Regions from separate parts of the Psychrobacillus sp. FSL K6-4615 genome, predicted to be linked through region 2. Evidence: riboswitches for the same ligand, from Rfam matches in the RefSeq annotation. Region 2 holds a riboswitch; each other region holds the start of a gene.
The links. A riboswitch is a leader RNA that binds a small molecule or an ion and turns the genes downstream of it on or off. The one in region 2 is predicted to bind cobalamin.
Positions count from the first base shown of each region.

Region 1: another riboswitch for cobalamin. It lies ahead of MKX53_RS18310 (hypothetical protein); the one in region 2 lies ahead of MKX53_RS01070 (ribonucleoside-diphosphate reductase subunit alpha).
Region 3: another riboswitch for cobalamin. It lies ahead of MKX53_RS02890 (ABC transporter substrate-binding protein); the one in region 2 lies ahead of MKX53_RS01070 (ribonucleoside-diphosphate reductase subunit alpha).

Region 1 is NZ_JBBOYQ010000001.1:3,612,612-3,615,896, reverse strand. It holds gene MKX53_RS18320 (translation factor GTPase family protein) at 1-1,327, opposite strand, end outside; gene MKX53_RS18315 (hypothetical protein) at 1,426-1,602, shown strand; gene MKX53_RS18310 (hypothetical protein) at 1,643-1,870, opposite strand; cobalamin riboswitch at 2,091-2,279, opposite strand; gene MKX53_RS18305 (serine hydrolase) at 2,456-3,256, shown strand.
Region 2 is NZ_JBBOYQ010000001.1:205,726-209,010, reverse strand. It holds gene MKX53_RS01070 (ribonucleoside-diphosphate reductase subunit alpha) at 1-1,966, opposite strand, end outside; cobalamin riboswitch at 2,159-2,336, opposite strand; gene MKX53_RS01065 (general stress protein) at 2,513-2,950, opposite strand; gene MKX53_RS01060 (undecaprenyl-diphosphate phosphatase) at 3,240-3,285, opposite strand, start outside.
Region 3 is NZ_JBBOYQ010000001.1:587,054-590,338, reverse strand. It holds gene MKX53_RS02895 (FecCD family ABC transporter permease) at 1-654, opposite strand, end outside; gene MKX53_RS02890 (ABC transporter substrate-binding protein) at 659-1,612, opposite strand; cobalamin riboswitch at 1,735-1,875, opposite strand; gene argS (arginine--tRNA ligase) at 2,365-3,285, opposite strand, start outside.

The DNA.
Region 1 (3,285 bases), 3.4 Mb from region 2:
TATTTGCAAAGGTAATTCCACTATTTCTTGCAGCAGACTCGATTAGTAAATGCACTTCTGCATAGTGTCTTAAAGGTTCAAAATGACCATATCCATGCACGGAGTTACCAATAGTTTCTTTGTATAGAATTTTAGGCTCTCCAAAAGATACGTGGAAACCAAAACGCTCCAAAACAATTTGTTCGAGTACTTCTAGTTGAATAACGCCCATTACATGGACGTGTATTTCTTGAAAGTACTCATCCCAAAAAATACGTAAAGAAGGGTCTTCTGCATCTAATAATTTAAAGCAACGTAATACTTCCTTTACATGTACAGAAGCATCAAAGAGTACTTTAGATTTTAACGTTGGAATCATATCAAATTTAGTTTTCTGGGCGAATACACCGAGCCCATCCCCAATGGAGGCATTTGTTAAGCCAGTAACAGCTACTAGTTCACCTGCTATAGCCTGATCTGTAGTTTTAAATTTATTGCCGCTATATTGGCGGATTTGCGTTATTTTTTCAGTTTGTTCATTGTAAGTCACACTGTCGCGTACTTTCAATGTCCCATTCACTAACTTCAAATAGGTAACACGATTCCCACTTTCATCGTGTCTTATCTTATACACCTGTGCTGCAAATACATCGTCTGATTTATAGGAAGTAGTGGTTAACGAATCTAGTTTTTCTAGAAATTCGACAATACCTATATCTTTCAATGCTGAACCACTAGCACAAGGAAAGATTTTGTTTTCTTTCACCATTTGTTTAAGCGTTTGTGTCCATAAGTCTTTATCGAATCCACTGTCCATATAAGTTTCTAAGAGAACTTCATCTCGCTCTGCAAGAAATTCAATTAGCTCTTCGTCAAAAGATGTCGTTATATCACACACATTTTCTGATAAGGTGGAGCGAATTTCAGCAAGAACGCTTGTTGGATCCGTGCCTTCATAATCGGTTTTATTAATAAAGAAAAAGGTAGGGACATGGTGTTTTCGCAGTAATTGCCAAACAGTTTCCGTATGTCCTTCAATGCCGTCTACAGCACTAATAATAATGATGGCATAGTCCATCACTTGGATAGCACGTTCCATTTCTGGAGAAAAATCGACGTGTCCCGGAGTATCGATAATATAGTAGGTAGAATTGTTGTAGGTAAAGATTCCTTGATCGGCAAATATAGTAATTCCTCTATTTTTCTCTATAGTATGACTATCAAGAAACGAGTCTTGGTGGTCCACTCGTCCTCTATGTCTAATGGTATTTGTATGGTAAAGCAGTTGCTCTGAAAAAGTAGTTTTTCCAGCATCTACATGTGCAAGAATTCCAATAGTTTTGTGCATGTACTCACCTCTGAACTTAATTATAGCAAATTAGGGCGAAAACACCTGTATCAGTGCTATACTAGATAGACTAACAACGTAGAAAGAAGGTACAATTCATGCAATATTCGAAATCGAAAATGGAAGAACTAGTGAAATATAGCCCAGAGTTAAGCAAACGTTTAAAAGAGGTTATGAAGGAGCATGATTTAGAGAAAAGCTTTGCTTTAAAAGCTCTTTATCACTCTGAAGTAAAAGACGGCGGTAAATTTCAAAGAGACTATCAAGACCTATAAAAAAGTGAACCGATTCAAAATCGGTTCGCTTTTTTTTTATTTAATCTTCTTTCATTCCTGAAATCTCACCTTTAATTTGTTTATATGCTTTTTGTAAATTGAGTACATATTTAGTTTTGTCTTGTTCGTGTATTTCTGAGATAGTATCAATTTCTTTTCCAAAGGCTTCAAATATCAAATCCAGTGAAATGGATGAGCTTCCAATATTATTAGTCATTAATACATTTTTAAATCTATTTATATAATCTTCTTTCGTGCCGATAGTCATTTCAACATTCCTTTCTTCAACATAAAAAAGCATCCTCTTTTAAAAGAAGATGCTAGTTGGATATGATTGGTTGTTGTCGAGACGTTTGAAACGTAACAAAATACACACCGAAAAGAGTCAATATCTCCAGTGTTTTCATTGCGCTTTTTCGTACGACAGCAATTTCAAGCATTTGCTTGTTCATAGCTGCACTTAACACCCCCTATCCGCGTAGGTTTTTGGTGTGTACTTGAAATAGGCAGGTCTCCTGGCTCATGTTCATCGCTTTTCTATCCTTCCCATAATGACATACAGTGGATATAGTAGAATTGCTCCCATTTACAGTTGCGGGACAGCGTCGGTTTTTCACCGACTTCCCTTTTAAGTTCATTTACTTTTGTAAACGAACACCTAAGTCTACACATTATTCAATTGTTCTTTTACTATAACATAAAAAATTTAATATTCAGTTGATAGAAAGTTAAAACCGAGCTTTATTGTAAATCTATAAATCTATTTGCTTTTTATAGTTTATAATTAATGTAATATTCAAACAATTGTTAGTCTATAATAAAATAAATAGATTTTCTATAGGGGGGAAGAATTGTGGAAGAGCTTGTGAGCAAGGTACAAAAACTCGTAGAACAGTCAAAAGGCACTTGGGGAATCGTCTTAGAGGACTTAAATTCAGGGGAGAAATGGGAACATAATGAACAGGAGCTTTTTTATGCGGCAAGTGTCATTAAGGTACCAATCATGGCCTCAGTTTATAGAGCAGTGGACCGAGGAGACTTGTCTTTAATGGACTTAATCATCCTCAATGAAAAAGAGTATGTGGGAGGTTCTGGTGTATTGCAACATTTTACTCCAGGATTATCTCTTCCCCTTCAAGACATCATAATGCTGATGATTATTCAAAGTGATAATACGGCAACTAATCTACTAATCGACCTTGTAGGAGTTGACGATATCCAAAATTCTATGAAGGAAGCAGGAATGATATATAGTACTTTTTATAACAAGCTCATGTTGAGTAAGTCTAATCCCAAAGGTGCTAATCGGATAGCAGCAGTGGATATAGCTATACTTTTACATAAGATGGCTATGGGAGATTTAGTGAGTGGTAAAGCAAGCCGTCAAATGGTAGAAGTGATGAAGAAACAACAGGTACGTGATTGTTTACCTGAAAGGTTACCGTCTCCATACTCTAATTTTGATTATGGGATGACGCCATGGGAGTTAGCCAATAAGACTGGATGGATTCCTGGAACACGTCACGACGCTGGAATCTTTTACGTAGGGAACCGAAAGTTAATTGCAACGGTTTTATCAAAGGATGAAGATGATTTACTTTCGAAACGTATTCTTGCTCAAATTGGAGAAGAAATATACAAATACTTACGGTAAATTGGTTAAAGACGACATGGATATACAAC
Region 2 (3,285 bases):
CAGTGACCGGAATTTTATAATCCTTCTTCTCTTCCGAGTATGACTTCTGGAATATAGGATCTATGCTTGCAGTACTTCCAGCTATGATCGATGTTGAAGAGTTCGGAGCAACTGCCATTAAATATCCGTTCCGTATCCCACTTTCCCCTACAATATCCCGTAATTCATTCCAATCTTTACTATCGTATTGACGATTTTCAAAATAGACGCCGGTTTGCCAATCTGACCCTTCAAATAATGGATATGCCCCTTTTTCCTTCGCAAGCTCCGCAGAAGCTTTAATCGTTAAGTATGCAATTTTTTCGTATAGTGTATCCGCAAGCTCTACTGCTTCATCCGATTCCCAACGAATACTCTTTAGTGCAAGTAAATGATGCCATCCAAATGTCCCAAGCCCAATCCCTCTGTACCTAGAATTTGTACGTTCCGCCTGAGGAACTGGAATCATATTAAGATCAATCACATTGTCGAGCATCCGAACCTGAATTTTTATAAGCTTTTCTAATACATCTGCCGGAACTGCATTCCCTAAGTTTATAGACGACAGATTACATACGACAAAATCCCCTGGTTTACGACGAGTGACAATGATATCGTCTTCAATTTGAATCGACTCAAATGTAGTTGCACTTTGGTTTTGGAAAATTTCCGTACAAAGATTACTACTATAAATCATCCCTGCATGCTTGTTAGGGTTGCTGCGATTGACTTCATCGCGGTAAAACATAAACGGTACTCCTGTCTCTAGCTGAGAACGCATAATTCGCTTCATCAAGTCGATAGCGGGAACAGTTTCACGAGACAAGCGATGATCGCTAACGCATTCCTCGTACTTTTGGCGGAATGATCCATCGCCACGTTTTTCATCATAATAATCTTCTAGCGAGTAGCCTTTAAGCTGACGAACTTCATGCGGGTCAAATAAATGCCATTCCTCTCTAGCATCGACTTTTTCCATGAATAAATCGGGCAAACATACACCAGTAAAAATATCGTGCGCTCGTAGTCTTTCATCACCGTTATTTAAACGTAAATCTAAAAATGTAAATATATCTTTATGCCAAACATCTAAATACACAGCTACTGCCCCTTGGCGTTGCCCAAGCTGATCAACACTTACTGCTGTATTATTAAGTTGTTTAATCCAAGGAAGCACACCACTAGAAGCACCAACAAAACCTCTAATAGAAGATCCACGGCTACGCACTTTGCCCATATACACACCAATACCCCCACCGAATTTGGATAGGGTTGCAACGTCCGTATTGCTATCGTAGATTCCTTGAAGGCTATCGTCTACCGTATCGATAAAGCAGCTAGAGAGCTGTCCATGAGGCTTACCTGCATTAGATAGTGTTGGTGTTGCTACTGTCATATATAGGTTGCTCATCGCCCAATAGGATTCTTTTACTTTCTCTAAACGATTTTCTTGCTCATCCTTCATCAGTGTCATTGCAATAATAAGCCAACGTTCCTGAGGCAGTTCGACTATTGTTTTATCAAAGTCCTTCGCTACATATCGATCTAATAGTGTTTTTAGACCGATATAAGTAAATAAGTAGTCTCTTTCCTGTACGAGGATTTCAGATAGCTGCTCTAGTTCTTGTAGTGAGTATGCTTGTTTAAGACGTTTATCGTAAATACCTTTATCACTTAACAGTTGAACATTACTAGCAAACTTTGTGTACACTGCATCCACAGTTGTGTTTCTTCTCTCAGCTACTTGTTCATACACCTGCGCTAAATGAACTCTTGCTGCTACAAAGGTCCAGTACGTTTCTTGTTCATCTAGAAAACTTAATGCTTCTAGTGACATTGACTTCGACCAAGCAGCTATTGTACCTTCCGGGTGTTTTTGCATCCATCTTTCATGTGTTTTTATAAGAGGAGTAATTTTTTCCTCCCCAAATTCTTTTGTTAGATTATGTAGGACTTCTTGTTTCGTTGTGTTTGAGATGATTGTCATTTAAATTCCTCCTATTTTTTAACGAATACAGTTATGTGGCACTTCCCTCCAAACCACAAAACAAAAAAAGCGATGACACAGCCATCTTCGGCTGAGACATCGCTCAAGATTAAAAGTGTAGGATACAACAAGACATATCAATCATTCGAGATAGAGGCCTTCGCTCCCACCTCTCAACCCCCGAAGAAAGTGTTGCTTACCGATGAAAAGGCAGGTCTACTGGCTCGTGTTTCATCCTTCTGTTGTCCTTCCCACGATCACTCGCAGTGGCTATTCAACAGTCGTCCACACTTACAGTTGCGGGGACAGCTTCGGCATTTTACCGAATTCCCTTTTAAACCATAAAGGTACCTTTTCATCGTTAACATACTATATATTGTGTTTAGTTCATTTATATAATCTAACATATTGTGTTTAACTGAGCAACTCCTAATTCAAGCTGTCAATTTTCTAGGAGAACTAATACATCAAGTGATTCAGCTACTTTTAGCTAAAATCACTTGATATTATTTTTGCAAACATTACTTTCGACCATTCAATCCACCCTCACTCTTTAGGGTGAAGAAATACCAGGATTTTACCATCCTGCGCTTCATTCGAATAGAGTTCAGCTTCATCATCTGGAACTCCAATTTCCATAAGAGCATGTTTTAATCCTCCAGAACCAGAGTTGGCTCCTACTACTGCTCCGCCAATTGTTGTAATAATTGGACCTGCAGCCAACATAGCACCAAACCCTGGGATTAATATAGTGGATAAACCTGCTATCACCCCTGCTATTCCAATTGCTCCTCCAGTTACAGCTCCAACAATTGCTCCATCCTTTGTGGAGGGTTTTAATTCCTGTGTGATTTCAGATGTTTCATTTATATTTTTAGCAATAACTGAAATTTCTTCGGTTGTATAGCCCTTCGCTTTTAAATCTTCCACAACTTCAGCCGCTTGTTGTTCATTTTCGTATACGCCAACAATATGATTCTTCATTAAAAATTACCTCCTGATTGCTTTTCCTATGTATTCTTTACCCGTTCTTTAGTTCTTCTAGACACCTTCAAACTTCAATCTTTATATAATTTAAGTGAGCCTGTTCACAATCTTTCATTTCAACATAAATATCCAGTAGTAGGACAATCATTATCCAATATTCGTGCTTTTCTTATTTCACTAAGTAGTCCATATCAAATCCACTCAAAAAAAGCACTGCCAGAGGCAATGCTTTTTCCCTATTGTTTTGTCCCACTCACGAACTACTTAATAAAATTCGCCAACTTATTTAAAGAAATACGATAACTGCAAGAACCACTGCTAAAATAATGCGA
Region 3 (3,285 bases), 380 kb from region 2:
GGCACGTTCTTCCCCAAACAGCATGGCATTAAGCTCTCTTCTGTTTATCCACAATAACAACGTTCCGATAATAACAAAAGGTAAGGCCATCTGCACAAAGCTCCAACCTCGCATCGACACACTGCCGAGCAACCATCCAATAATTTGACGCAACTCTTCACCAGTTAAAGCAATCATTAACGAAATTACAGATCCCAAAAAGGAACTAAAAATAATTCCTGTTAAAATAATCGTCTCCATTTTCATCCCACGATCTACTAGCTTGGCGAATGAAATAACTAATAGCATTGTCACTAACGCACCAACCATACTAAAGACAGGTAATGTAAATATCCCTAAAAACGGTATGGAAATCCCGAAAAAGAGCGTAGCCACAGCACCGACCGAGGCACCGGACGACACTCCTAATGTATAGGGGTCAGCAAGCGGGTTTTTAAGCAAACTTTGAAATGCAGCACCAGCAATCGCCAAAGATGCACCTACTAAACCAGCTAGTACCACTCGCGGCATACGAATCTTCCAAACGATATTGGTCGCTATCGCATCGGCCCCCGTATCCCATAACGTTTGGATCGGCACCTTCACAGAACCGACCGATACACCAAGCCAAATTGCTAACAAAAGCACAGAAATGGACATGATGTAACCGATCATTGATTTACTCACTAAAAGCCTCCGGATAGATTGCTTTCGCAACTTCTTCTAATCCTTCCACTAGACGTGGACCTTGTCTGCTCGTCGTGTCTTCATTTACTTGTATTACTGCATCATTTTGAATAGCAGTAACTGTATCAAATCCATCACGTTGTTTCACTTGTTCTACAATACCTTCTACGTAATCGTATGTGATAAGCATTACATCTGGGTTACGACTTACAATTTCTTCGGGATCAATTTTTACCCAACCTTCTTGATCATCCATAATATTTGTTGCATTCAACATATTTAATATCTCTTGCATGAACGTTCCATTCCCTGTTGTATAAATTTCTGGAACATCAGAAGTTTCAACAAATACAGTTTTCTTCGATTCTACTTTTTGTACTTTTTGTTGGATATCTTCTACTTTTACTTTCATGTCTTCTACAATTTTTTGGGCTTCTTTAAGTTTCCCAGTAGCTCGACCCATTTCTTCAATAGTTGTATATGTTTCATCAAAATCCTTAGCGTCACTCACCACATACACCAAAACATTCGAATCACGCAGTTGTTGCAGTCCAGCTTCCGCCATTCCTACAATCGATTCATGTGCAAACACAATGTCCGGATCTAACGAAAGGATTTTTTCCACATTGAACTCCATGCCACCGATTTTTTCTTTCTCTAGTGCCTCTTCTGGATAGCTTTCAAAATCGTTTACCCCTATAATTTCCTCATTCAATCCAAGTGCAAATAAAATCTCTGTATTACTAGGAATCATGGAGATGATTTTCTCCGGGGCTGCCTCTAACGTAACTTCTTCTCCAACGGCATCCGTCAATGTCATTGGGAATTCTATATTTTCACTAGCCGCCTGCTCCGCCTCAGTACTTTCTACATTTTTCGTTTCTTCCTGTGCGCATCCAACTAATAAAAACACCGCCATTACGGCGATTAACCATCTTTTTTTCATTTTACATTCCTCCTAATTTAGACAATAAAAAATCTCCCATCCTATGATGAGAGATAAATAGGTATAAACCTGCACGAAGTCACAACGAGCCAGATTTACACCAAACCTATCCTCGTAGGTAACGGGTGCAAAGCATTTAGGCAGGTTTTCTGACTCGCGATATGTTCTATCACTTACAGTGGCGGGACCGTGCTGGACTTTAACCAGCTTCCCTTTTAACTCCAGCAATCCATTGCGAGAGCACCTCTATGCATTAAATTATTCATATTGCTTTGCCTTCATTATACCTTATTTTATATACCTGTCGACTTCGTTTTGAGGAAAGCGTTGTCTGACCTTTTTACTGGTGGATAGTGGGAGACTCTCTCTTACATGACTGCGTTGCTCTCGTATAGACGGAGTTCGCTCTCGTATAGACGGGTCGCTCTCGTAAAGCTTGAAATCTCTCTCGCATCGATCATAGGCTCTCTCGTATAGACGGGTCAATCTCGTATAGGACAGATTCACTCTCGTGTAGGCTTCGATTACTCTCGTAAAGATGCTCATCTCTCTCTTAATAAGTGGTTACTTACGTTCGATTGTTGTTTACTCACTCTCAGCTGAATTTTACTGGCGCTCAAGTTGGAAATACTACTTGCCGTCGTGCCCTGTTTATTTGCTGTTGGAGGCTATGAGGATATTTTCTCCAAATTTACTCTCTTTATTCGAAGCAGAATTATAAAAACCCTCGACCGAAGTCGAGGGTTTGCTATTTACATTTGTTCTGGAGCAGATACACCTAGTAAACGTAAGGCATTTGCAATTGTTTCTCTCGCAGCAGTTACTAGTGCCAGACGAGCTTCTGTTTGAGGAAGATTATCCGCATTTAATACTTTGTCTGCGTTATAGAAGCTATGGAAAGTCGTTGCTAGTTCTTGGATATAGATTGCAATACGGTGAGGTGCACGAAGTTTTGCAGCATCTGCAACTATTTGTGGGAAGTCACCAATTTTTTTAAGTAAGTCTACTTCTTTTTCACTTTGCAACAACTCAAGTGAATCAGTCGATACTTTCATTCCTTGCGTTTCTGCTGATCGTAAAATCGAACAAATACGTGCGTGTGCATATTGAGCGTAGAATACTGGGTTTTCATTGGATTGAGAAACAGCTAAGTCTAAATCGAAATCCATATGTGAGTCACCTGAACGCATACCGAAGAAATAACGTACTGCATCCAGTCCTACTTCTTCTACAAGCTCACGCATGGTAACAGCTTTACCAGTACGTTTACTCATTTTCATTTTTTCGCCGTCTTTATATAATTGAACCATTTGAATAATCGATACTTCTAGTTTTTCACGCTCATATCCAAGTGCTTCAATGGCTGCTTTCATACGTGGAATGTAACCATGGTGGTCTGCTCCCCAAATATTAATCAGTTGATCGAACCCACGAACTAACTTATCTTCATGGTACGCAATATCTGGTAATAAATAAGTGAAAGAACCATCACCTTTAATAAGCACGCGATCCTTATCATCTCCAAATGTCGTCGAACGGAACCATGTAGCTCCTTCTTCTTCAAAAATATGACCATTTGCACGTAACTTATCTAAAGCCACTTCAATTTTGCCGTTCTCATATAAAGAAGTTTCCGAGAACCAGTTATCAAAACCAACACGGAAATCAGCTAA